Regions from separate parts of the Sinomonas halotolerans genome, predicted to be linked through region 1. Evidence: riboswitches for the same ligand, from Rfam matches in the RefSeq annotation. Region 1 holds a riboswitch; each other region holds the start of a gene.

Region 1 (3,187 bases):
GACCTCGTCGCGCTGCACGCGGCCGCCTTCAAGGGCTCCGCAATCGTCGGACAGCACGGCGGGCGCACCGCGGCTGTCCTCCCGGCCCTCGCCGCGCGCACCGACACCGCCGCGCTGCGCTCCCTCGGGAGCCTCGTGGCCGCCGACGCGAAGAGGCACTTGGGCGTCACGGCGTTCGTCGCCGTCGGCCGGATCGTCCCGAGCCTCACCGCGCTGCACGCCTCCCTCGCCGAGGCCGAGGCCGTCATGGACTCCCTCCTGCGGGGTGCCGGCGCGCAGGTCGCGGCGATCGACGACGTCGAGACGGACGTCCTCCTGCACGAGGCCGTCTCGGCCTTCGCCACCTCGGGCTTCAGGCACCGGGCCCTCACGGACCTCCTCACCGGGGACCCGGAGCTCGCCGGGACGCTGTCCGGGTACTTCGGGGCGTCGGCGGACGTGGCCGCGTGCGCCCGGGCCATGGGCGTGCACCGCAACACCGTCTACTACCGGGTGGCCAAGGCCGAGCGCCTCACGCGCCTGGACTTCGGCAACCCCGCGCACGCTGCCATCGCCCAGCTCCACCTCGGCCTGTGGTCCCGCGGAGCGCTCAGGGGAGGGGGCTCGTGACGGCCACCGCCGTTCCGCCCCGCCCGCGCAGCACGGCGGACCCCGGACGGCCCGGCCTCGGCGCCCTCCTCGAGGACCTCGTGCGTGCGCACCGGCCCACACGCGCCCTCGGCTCCGTCCCCGGGTCCATCCCGCACCTTGCCGAGGTCGACCACACCCGCTTCGGCATCGCGGTGGCCATGGCCTCGGGGGAGGTCTTCGAGGCCGGGGACGCCGCCGTCCCCTTCTCGGTCCAGAGCATCTCCAAGGTCTTCTCCCTCGCCCTCGCGCTCGGGCACGACGGCGGCAGCGGCCTCTGGTCCCGCGTGCACCGCGAGCCCTCCGGCACGGCCTTCAATTCGCTCGTGCAGCTCGAGGCCGAGCGGGGCATCCCCCGGAACCCCTTCATCAATGCCGGCGCTCTCGTCGTCACGGACCACCTCATCGACGCCGTCGGCGATGCGAGCGGCGAGGTGCTCCGGCTCCTGGCCGCCCCCTCGGGCCGGGGCGCAGTCAACGAGGACGCGTTCGCCGCGGAGCTGGCCCGCAGCGGGCGCAACCTCGCCCTCGCGCACCTCCTCGCGGACCTGGGCAACCTGCGGAACCCGGCGGACGCCGTCGTGCACCACTACGTGCGCCAGTGCTCGGTCGAGATGTCCTGCGCCGATGTCGCCCGGGCGGGGCTGTTCCTCGCGGACGACGGCGTGGGGCCGGGCGGGCGGGTCGTCTCGCCCGCGGTCGCGAAGCGGCTCGGCGCCGTCATGCTCACCTGCGGGATGTACGACGCCGCGGGCGAGTTCGCCTACCGGGTCGGGCTGCCGAGCAAGAGCGGCGTGGGCGGCGGGATCCTCGCGATCGTGCCGGGGGTCTGCGCGGTCTGCGTGTGGAGCCCGCGGCTCGACGCGCACGGGAATTCGATCGCCGGGGCCGCGGCCCTCGCGGAGCTCGCAGAGAGGACCGGCTGGTCCATCTTCTGAGGTCCCTCCCTGCCCATCCGCGTATTGCCAATCGTTACTGCGCTCCCATGGCTGGCCCCGGCGCCCCGTGCTACGTTCGACCGAGAGTAACGAGTGCCAGCGCGGAAGCCCTGACTTGCTGGCCGGCAACCCTCCGTGCGGCGGGGTGCCTCAGGTGAGTACTCGGCATTCGATCGTTCGATAGCAAGCCCGAAGGAGCCCGCCATGACTGACACCGCGACCGCTCAGCCCGGCACGGAGCACACCCCGCTCAACGATCCGGCAGCCCCCTCCACGCCCGGCGAGGAGAAGCTCGCGTACCGGCTCCTGACGGGCCCGGACACGCGCGAGTTCTGTGCCCGCATCTCCCAGGCGCTCTCGGAAGGCTACGTCCTGCATGGCTCCCCCGCCGCCACGTTCAACGGCTCCGAGGTGATCGTGGCGCAGGCCGTGATCCTCCCGCACGCGGTCGCGCGCGCGGACGCCGCCGTGGCCTCCGCGGTCGAGGGCCTCGAGTACGAGGGCGAGGGCCACGCATGAGCTACGCGGGCGACCTCACGCCGGAGCAGGCGTGGCAGCGCCTCAAGGACGGGGCCGTGCTCGTGGACGTGCGCACCGAGGAGGAATGGGCCCACATCGGCATCCCGGACACGCATTCCGTGGACAACGACCCCCTCTTCATCCCGTGGGTGTTCGCCGGCGGGATCCCCAACCCTGACTTCCTCATGGAGCTCCAGCTCCAGGCCCCCGAGCCGGGTTCCACGGACCTCATCTTCCTGTGCCGCTCCGGGGCCCGTTCCGCCGCGGCCGCCGAGGTCGCGGCCAACCTCGGGTTCACCGCCTACAACCTCCTCGAGGGCTTCGAGGGCCACCCCGGCCCGGACGGCCGGAGGACTGTGAACGGGTGGAAGAACCGCGGGCTGCCCACCAATCTGGGCCAGGAGTAGGCACGGGGCCGCAGGCCCCTGAGCAAGACCACGAGCAGGACAGTCAGGATCAAGTGAACTTCAGCATCGACGCCGCCGGCTGGGGGCAGGACACCCAGGCCGTGCGCGGAGGGCTCCTCCGCACCGATTTCCACGAGACCTCCGAGGCGGTGTTCCTCAACTCCGGGTTCGTCTACGAGTCCGCGGAGGCCGCCGAACGCGCCTTCACCGGCGAGGACGAGCGCTTCGTCTACTCCCGGTACGGCAATCCGTCCGTCGCGACCTTCCAGGAGCGGCTGCGCCTCATCGAGGGCGCCGAGGCGTGCTTCGCCACCGCCTCCGGGATGTCCGCCGTGTTCACGGCCCTCGCCGCGCTGCTCGCCGCCGGCGACCGGGTGGTCGCGGCGCGGAGCCTGTTCGGCTCGTGCTTCGTGATCCTAAACGAGATCCTGCCGCGCTGGGGCGTGGAGACCGTGTTCGTCGACGGGCCGGACCTGGACCAGTGGGCCGAGGCGCTCTCGGTCCCTACCACGGCGGTGTTCTTCGAGTCCCCGTCCAACCCGATGCAGGAGATCGTGGACATCCGCGCGGTCGCGGACCTGGCCCATGCGGCGGGTGCGACGGTCGTCGTCGACAATGTCTTCGCCACCCCGCTGCTGCAGAAGAGCCTCGACTTCGGCGCGGACGTGGTCGTGTACTCGGGCACCAAGCACATCG
Region 2 (3,187 bases), on a different contig from region 1:
GCCCCACCACGTGACGTTGCCGTAGCTCGGGACGGGCTCGGTCATGGTGGGGAACCTGCCGTTGCCCCAGTTGAAGGTCCCGGCCTCGACGACGACGCCGCCCAGGGTGGTGCCGTGCCCGCCGAGGAACTTCGTCGCGGAGTGGATGACGATGTCCGCGCCGTGCTCGATCGGCCGGAAGAGGTACGGCGGCGTCAGCGTGGAGTCCACGACGAGCGGGACACCGTGGCCATGGGCGACAGCGGCGAGGCCGGCCACGTCGGCGATGTCACCGGAGGGGTTCGCGACCACCTCGGTGTAGACGGCCTTCGTGTTCTCGCGCAGGGCCGCGGCGAAGTCCGCCGGATCGGTCGAGTCCACGAAGGTCGTCTCGACGCCGAAGCGGCGCAGCGTCACGTCAAGCTGGGTGATCGTGCCACCGTACAGCTTCGAAGACGCGACGATGTGGTCCCCGGCCTGGGTCAGCGCGGCGAACGTGATGAACTCCGCCGCCATGCCTGAGCTCGTCGCGACCGCGCCGAGGCCGCCCTCGAGGGACGCGATGCGCTCCTCGAAGGCCGCGACGGTCGGGTTGCCGATGCGCGAGTAGATGTTGCCGTACTTCTGCAGCGCGAAGAGGTTGGCGGCGTCGTCCGTGTCCTTGAACACGAACGACGTCGACTGGTAGATCGGCACCGCACGCGCGCCGTGCTCCGCGTCCGGCGTGCCGCCGGCGTGCAGGGCGCGCGTGCGGAAGCCGAACTGGCGCTCCGCCATCAGCGCACGCCCGCGGTCTCGAGGCCAGAGGCCGAGGAGGGAACGGTGATGGGAAGGAGGTCCGTGTTGAGCTCGGTGCCGTTCTTGCGGGCCAGGTCCGCCTCGAGCTCGCGCACGATCGGCAGGACCTCGCGGCCGAACTGCTCGACCTCCTCCTGGAAGTGCAGGTAGCCCGTGAGGAACAGGTTCACGCCGATCTTCTTGTACTCGACGATCCGCGTGGCGATCTGCTCCGGGGTGCCGATGAGCTTGGTGCGGAAGCCGTCGTTGTACTGCACGAGGTCCTCGAACGTGGAGTCCTCCCACATGCCCTTGCCGTCCTTGGTGGACTGGCCGGCCTCCTTGACGGCGGCGGCGAAGCCCTCGACGGCGGGCTTGTGGGCCTTGGCGATGATCTCGCGCAGAGTGTCCTGCGCCTCCTTCTCCGTGTCGCGGGCGATCACGAAGCCGTTGAGGCCGAAGCGCGGGGCCTGGGGGGCCTTGCGGCCGTCCTGGGCCGCGGCCAGCACCCCGCGGATGTTGTCCTTGAACGGCTCGAGGTCGCGGCCGTTGGAGAAGTACCAGTCCGCGGTGCGGCCTGCGGCGGCCTGCGCGGCGGTCGAGTTGCCGCCGAAGAAGATCTCGGGGTGCGCGCGGCCGGGGATGTCGAGCGGGGCCGGGTTCAGGGTGAAGTCCTTGATGTTGTAGTACTTCCCGGACTGGGAGTAGCCCTGCTGCGTCCAGAGGCCGCGGAGGGCATTGATGAACTCCTCGGTGCGGACGTAGCGCTCGTCGTGCTCGAGCCATTCGAGGCCGAAGTTCACGAACTCGTCCTTGAGCCAGCCGGAGACGATGTTCACCGCGGCGCGGCCGCCGGAGAGGTGGTCCGCCGTGATGATGAACTTCGCCAGGACGCCGGGGTGCCACATGCCCGGGTGCACGGCCGAGATGACCTTGAGCCGCTCGGTGGCGCCGAGGAGCGCGAGGCTGAACGAGGTGGCCTCGTGCTGCTTGTCCGCGCCGTAGCTCGCGGCGTAGCGGGTCTGGGTCAGGGCGTACTCGAAGCCCGCGTCCTCCGCGATGCGGGCGAGCTTCCTGTTGTACTCGAACTCCCAGTTGGTGCGCTGTTCGATGGTCGAGACGACGAGGCCGCCCGAGACGTTCGGCACCCAGTAGGCGAACTTGAGGGGGGTCTCGACGTCGATCGTGTGGTCGGTCATGGCTGCGCTCCTTCATGCGGGCGCGACGTGCAGCGCGGGCCGGGGCCTGGACGCTCACCATCGCTTCTGGCGGTAGCACCCTTCGGCCCGCAGGGGCGGGGCCGGGGTTGCTGCGGCGTCACAGATCCAGATCTCTCAGCCGCTCGGGATGGTCAGTGAGATTCTCCCGAGAGCGGGTGTAACGATGCAAATTATTTCGTCACACTCGCGTCATGTCCGCCGTCACCGAATAAGGTTCGACGGCGCGCGTCCGGTCCGCGGTCTGGCTTCGGCGACGGCGGCGGGTCGCCGGCGCTCGCAGCCAGGCGTGGCCACCTCTCACCCATCGCGTGGCCATGTCTTGATCCACGCGTGGCCACCTCTCGCCGAACGCGTGGCCATATTTGGATCCACGCGTGGCCACCTCTCGCGCTCGCCACCGGAGGCGCCCGCGAGCGCAACCTGGATCGCACTCTGCACTTTCGGACGGGTCGGCCTGTCTCAGGCATGCGTCCATGGCGTGCGGACCCGAGGAGCGCTGAAGGGAATGACTGTCAACCTCGCGCCCGTGTCCTTCCGCCGCCCGAAGTGGCCACGGGTTGCGTGGAAGGTGGCCACGGGTTGCGTGGAAGGTGGCCACGGGTGGGGCGGGAGGTGGCCACGGGTTGCGTGGAAGGTGGCCACGGGTGGGGCGGGAGGTGGCCACGGGTTGCGTGGAAGGTGGCCACGGGTGGGGCGGAAAGTGGCCACGGGTGGGGCGGAAAGTGGCCACGCGTTCGGTGGGAGGTGGCCACGCGCTGGCTAGCGGGCGGGCTGCGGGCGGAGGTCCTCCGAGGCGAGGACCGCGGCGAGCGCAGCCCCGGGCCACCCGAACCAGTCCCGTGAGAGCCACGCGCCCGTCTCCGGGTCTGCGGTCTCCGGGAGCATGCCGTCCTCGGACACCAGCTCTCCGAGAGTGGCGAGGACCCGCTCCTGGCGGCTGGAGTCCCCGATGGTGCGCGCGTACAGGAGCTCCTGCACGAGCCCGAGCGCCCACACCCCTGCGGTGTGCACGGACCCGAGCCCGCCGAGCCGGCCGGCCACCGTGAAGGGGCCGTCGGGGTTGAAGGCGGTCTCCATCGTGGACCGCCAGGCAGGATCGTCCGCCGCGCAGAAGCCCCAAGCGGCCGCGAGCGGGGCCGGGAGGTCGTTGGCATCCGCGTAGAGCCGGTACTGCCCGGTTCCGTCGGTCTCGTACGCGTAGGCGGGGCCCG
Region 3 (3,187 bases), on a different contig from region 1:
AGGCTCGCCCCGATGCGCGCCCTGCGGTGCAGGTCCATCTCGCCGACCTCCGCCACGGAGACGTCGAACCGCTTGCGCACCTCGGCGACGATGGGCCTCACCACGGAGCGCTTCTCCTTGAGCGAGTGCACGTCCCCGAGCAGGAGGTCGAACTCGATCCACGCGATCCACATGGGGCCATTCTCCCCGTCCCGGCGGCCCGCGGTCACTCCTTGGCCCCGCGTCCCCGGGAGCTGACCCCGCGTCCCCGGGAGCTGACCCCGCGTCCCCGGGAGCTGACCCCGCGTCCTCGGGAGGTGACCCCGCGTCCCCGGGAGGTGACCCCGCGTCAGAGCGCCCCGAGCCTGGCCAGGCGGCGGCGGGCTGCGGCCTCGGCGGGCAGCATCGGGTCCAGGGCCCGGCCGACGACGGCGAGCGTCGCCTTCGCGGCGGCCCGCACCGGGAGCGGGACCGGGCCCAGATGCGGGCGCTGCAGCCCGAGGAGGGCCAGATGCCGCGCGGGCATCGACTCGAGGACCGCGTTGAACAGGATGGCGTAGCCGGGCCGCAGCATCGGATCCAGCGGCGGGCGTCTGAGGAAGGCGACCACCTCCTCCACCCGGGGCCCGCCCCCGAGCTGCCCGTCGGCGTCGTACGCCTCCAGCCGCGCGCGGAGGGCGGCATCGGAGCGCGGCGGGTCGGCGACTCCCATGAGCTCCCCGGCCACGGCCCATTCGGCGACGTACCTGTCCGCGCCGCCGGGCACCGGCCCCACGAAGGCCTCGTAGGTGCGCAGGAACGCGTCGGTGAACGCCAGGTGCACCCACGCGGCGAGCACGGGGTCATTGGCGGAATAGTGCTCGTAGGCGCCACGGGCGGAGACGTACTCGCCCTCGACGGGCCGATGCCGGCCTCTCACCCACGCGCACGCGCGCCGCGCGGCTGCCATGTCGCCGTACGTGACGGTGAAGATCCACCGGATCGTGCCCGCGAGGCGCGCAAGCGGGTCGCGGCGGTAGTCGGAGTGCTCCACCACTCCCGCGAGGACGCCCGGATGCAGCGTCTGGGTGAGGAGCGCACGGATGCCGCCCGGGATCGTGGCCATGCGGCCGTGGACGGCCCAGACGGCGGAGTCGGGCGCGAAGAAGCCCGCGTCGTCGCCGTCCTCGAGGGCGGTCTCCCACGCGGGGACCCCCGTGGGCTGGCCGAGGAACGTCAGCCGCAGGCGGGAACCCAGAGGCGCGAGCACATCGAAAGGCACATCTTGAGGCTACGCCGGGACCCCTCCGGTGTGGGGAGTCGGGCCCCGGCGGCCCGCAGCCCGAAGGCGAGAGCTACTTTGCCCAGTACACGTGGTTGGTCAGGGGGACGAAGCCGTCCGCATCCGAGACGCTGACCACCTCGCCGATGAGGATGACGTGGTCCCCCGCGTCCACCCGCTGCCAGAGGCGACACTCGAGGCGCGGGACGTCGTCGGCAACGATCGGCGAGCCCAGCACGCCGGGCTCCCAGGCCAGTCCCGCGAACTTGTCCGTCCCCTTCGCCACGAACCGCTGCACGAGGTCCCGGCGGGACTCGGACAGGATGTGCACGGCGTAGTTGTCGGTCCGGTTCCACACCTCGAATGACGTGGACTTCTTGTCCACCGCCCACGAGACGAGCGGCGGGTGCAGGCTGATCGACGTGAACGAGTTGCTCACGAGGCCCGCCCGGGTGCCGCCGTCCGCTGTGGTGATGACAGCGATGCCCGTGGCCCAGTGCCCCATGGCGCGGCGGAGCTCCGCGCCGCTCACGAGATCCAGGGATGTCACGGTCATGCGCTCCTCCAGCAGTAGCCGGACGCCCACGTGCGGGCGCCGTACTTGCCGCGGATGGCCACCGCGGCCGGATCCTCATCTGGGGCACCCCACTACGGGAGAGGGTTGCCGCCCGGCCAGCCAGAGCTTTGCGCCGGGACTCTTGATCCTGCACTCCAGAGTAGGAAACCCGGCAGGGAAGAGTCCACCGCGCCGAAGTGCGTCGCAACAATCGGCGAAACATTCCGCGAAGCGTTGCGGGAGTCGGGAGCGGATTGTTACGCACGCGCACGCATCGGTTTGGTCTGACCGCGGACCGTGGGCCACAGTGGGGTGAACCATCCCGAGCGGCCGAGAGATCTGGCTCAATGACGCCGCAGCAACCATGGCCCCTTTGCGCGGGCCACAGGTGCTTCAGCCAGGACCGATGGAGATGCACATGAGTTCTTCCGCTGTCGCGACCCTTTCCGCTCCGCGCGCCGGCACCACGCGCGCGGCGTCCCTCGAGTTCCGTGCGGTGGGCCAGGCCTTCGCCGCGCGCCGCGGCTCTCGCGCCGAAAAGGGCGCGCACGACGCCGTCACACGGGTCCTGCGGGACGTCCACCTCACGCTCGTCCCCGGCGAGATCGTCGCGCTCCTCGGCCCGAGCGGCTCGGGGAAATCGACCCTCCTTCGCATCGCCGCCGGCCTGGACACACCCGCCGAGGGCGAGCTGCTCGTGGACGGCACGCCGAGCACGGGAATCTCGGAGCGCTGCGCTGTGGGCTTCCAGGAGCCCCGTCTCGCCCCGTGGCTCAGCGTCCAGGAGAACGTGGCCCTCGGCCTTCCCCGCACCACGGACAGGCGCGAGGGGCAGGCCTCGGTCGAGAGGCTCCTCCACCTCGTGGGGCTCGACCACTGCGCCGGATACAGGCCGGCCGAGATCTCCGGCGGAATGGCGCAGCGGGCCTCTCTGGCGCGCGCCCTCGCCCGCAGGCCCGGCGTCCTGCTGCTCGACGAGCCGTTCGGCGCACTCGACGCACTCACCCGGATGAAGATGCAGGACCTCCTCCTGCGCGTCCACGAGGCCGAGCCGACCACGGTGCTCCTCGTGACACACGACGTGGACGAGGCCCTCCAACTCGCCGACCGTGTGGTGGTCCTCGGCTCCGACCACGGAATTCCCGGGGCGAGGGTCAAGCACGTCCTCGAGGTCCCGGGCGCCCGTCCGCGCGACCGCGACGATGCGGCCCTCGTCGGTCTGCGCCGCACCCTCCTGACGACGCTCGGCGTCGACACCCACCATCACTGACTCCCTGCCGGGCCACCGCCGCGAAGCGGGCGGACCCGCGCATTCCACCCCCACGAAACTCCGTAGAAGAGGTCATCCATGCCTGCCCTGAACCCGTCCTCCACCCGCCGCTCCGTCCTCG

The links. A riboswitch is a leader RNA that binds a small molecule or an ion and turns the genes downstream of it on or off. The one in region 1 is predicted to bind S-adenosylmethionine.
Region 2: linked by a shared signal. The riboswitch ahead of sfnG (dimethylsulfone monooxygenase SfnG) and the one ahead of ABCQ75_RS13105 (DUF1737 domain-containing protein) in region 1 are both predicted to bind S-adenosylmethionine.
Region 3: linked by a shared signal. The riboswitch ahead of ABCQ75_RS05350 (flavin reductase family protein) and the one ahead of ABCQ75_RS13105 (DUF1737 domain-containing protein) in region 1 are both predicted to bind S-adenosylmethionine.

What each region holds. Positions count from the first base shown of each region.
Region 1 covers NZ_JBDFRB010000013.1:37,330-40,516, reverse strand. Annotated here, with positions in the region: gene ABCQ75_RS13115 (PucR family transcriptional regulator) at 1-609, shown strand, start outside; gene ABCQ75_RS13110 (glutaminase) at 606-1,565, shown strand; SAM riboswitch class IV at 1,651-1,761, shown strand; gene ABCQ75_RS13105 (DUF1737 domain-containing protein) at 1,770-2,084, shown strand; gene ABCQ75_RS13100 (rhodanese-like domain-containing protein) at 2,081-2,491, shown strand; gene ABCQ75_RS13095 (O-succinylhomoserine sulfhydrylase) at 2,545-3,187, shown strand, end outside.
Region 2 covers NZ_JBDFRB010000003.1:245,278-248,464, forward strand. Annotated here, with positions in the region: gene ABCQ75_RS05280 (O-acetylhomoserine aminocarboxypropyltransferase/cysteine synthase family protein) at 1-756, opposite strand, end outside; gene sfnG (dimethylsulfone monooxygenase SfnG) at 756-1,955, opposite strand; SAM riboswitch class I at 2,010-2,110, opposite strand; gene ABCQ75_RS05290 (glycoside hydrolase family 125 protein) at 2,736-3,187, opposite strand, start outside.
Region 3 covers NZ_JBDFRB010000003.1:260,970-264,156, reverse strand. Annotated here, with positions in the region: gene ABCQ75_RS05360 (DUF503 domain-containing protein) at 1-173, opposite strand, end outside; gene ABCQ75_RS05355 (oxygenase MpaB family protein) at 329-1,240, opposite strand; gene ABCQ75_RS05350 (flavin reductase family protein) at 1,314-1,796, opposite strand; SAM riboswitch class IV at 1,833-1,944, opposite strand; SAM riboswitch class I at 2,111-2,209, shown strand; gene ABCQ75_RS05345 (ABC transporter ATP-binding protein) at 2,215-3,066, shown strand; gene ABCQ75_RS05340 (aliphatic sulfonate ABC transporter substrate-binding protein) at 3,145-3,187, shown strand, end outside.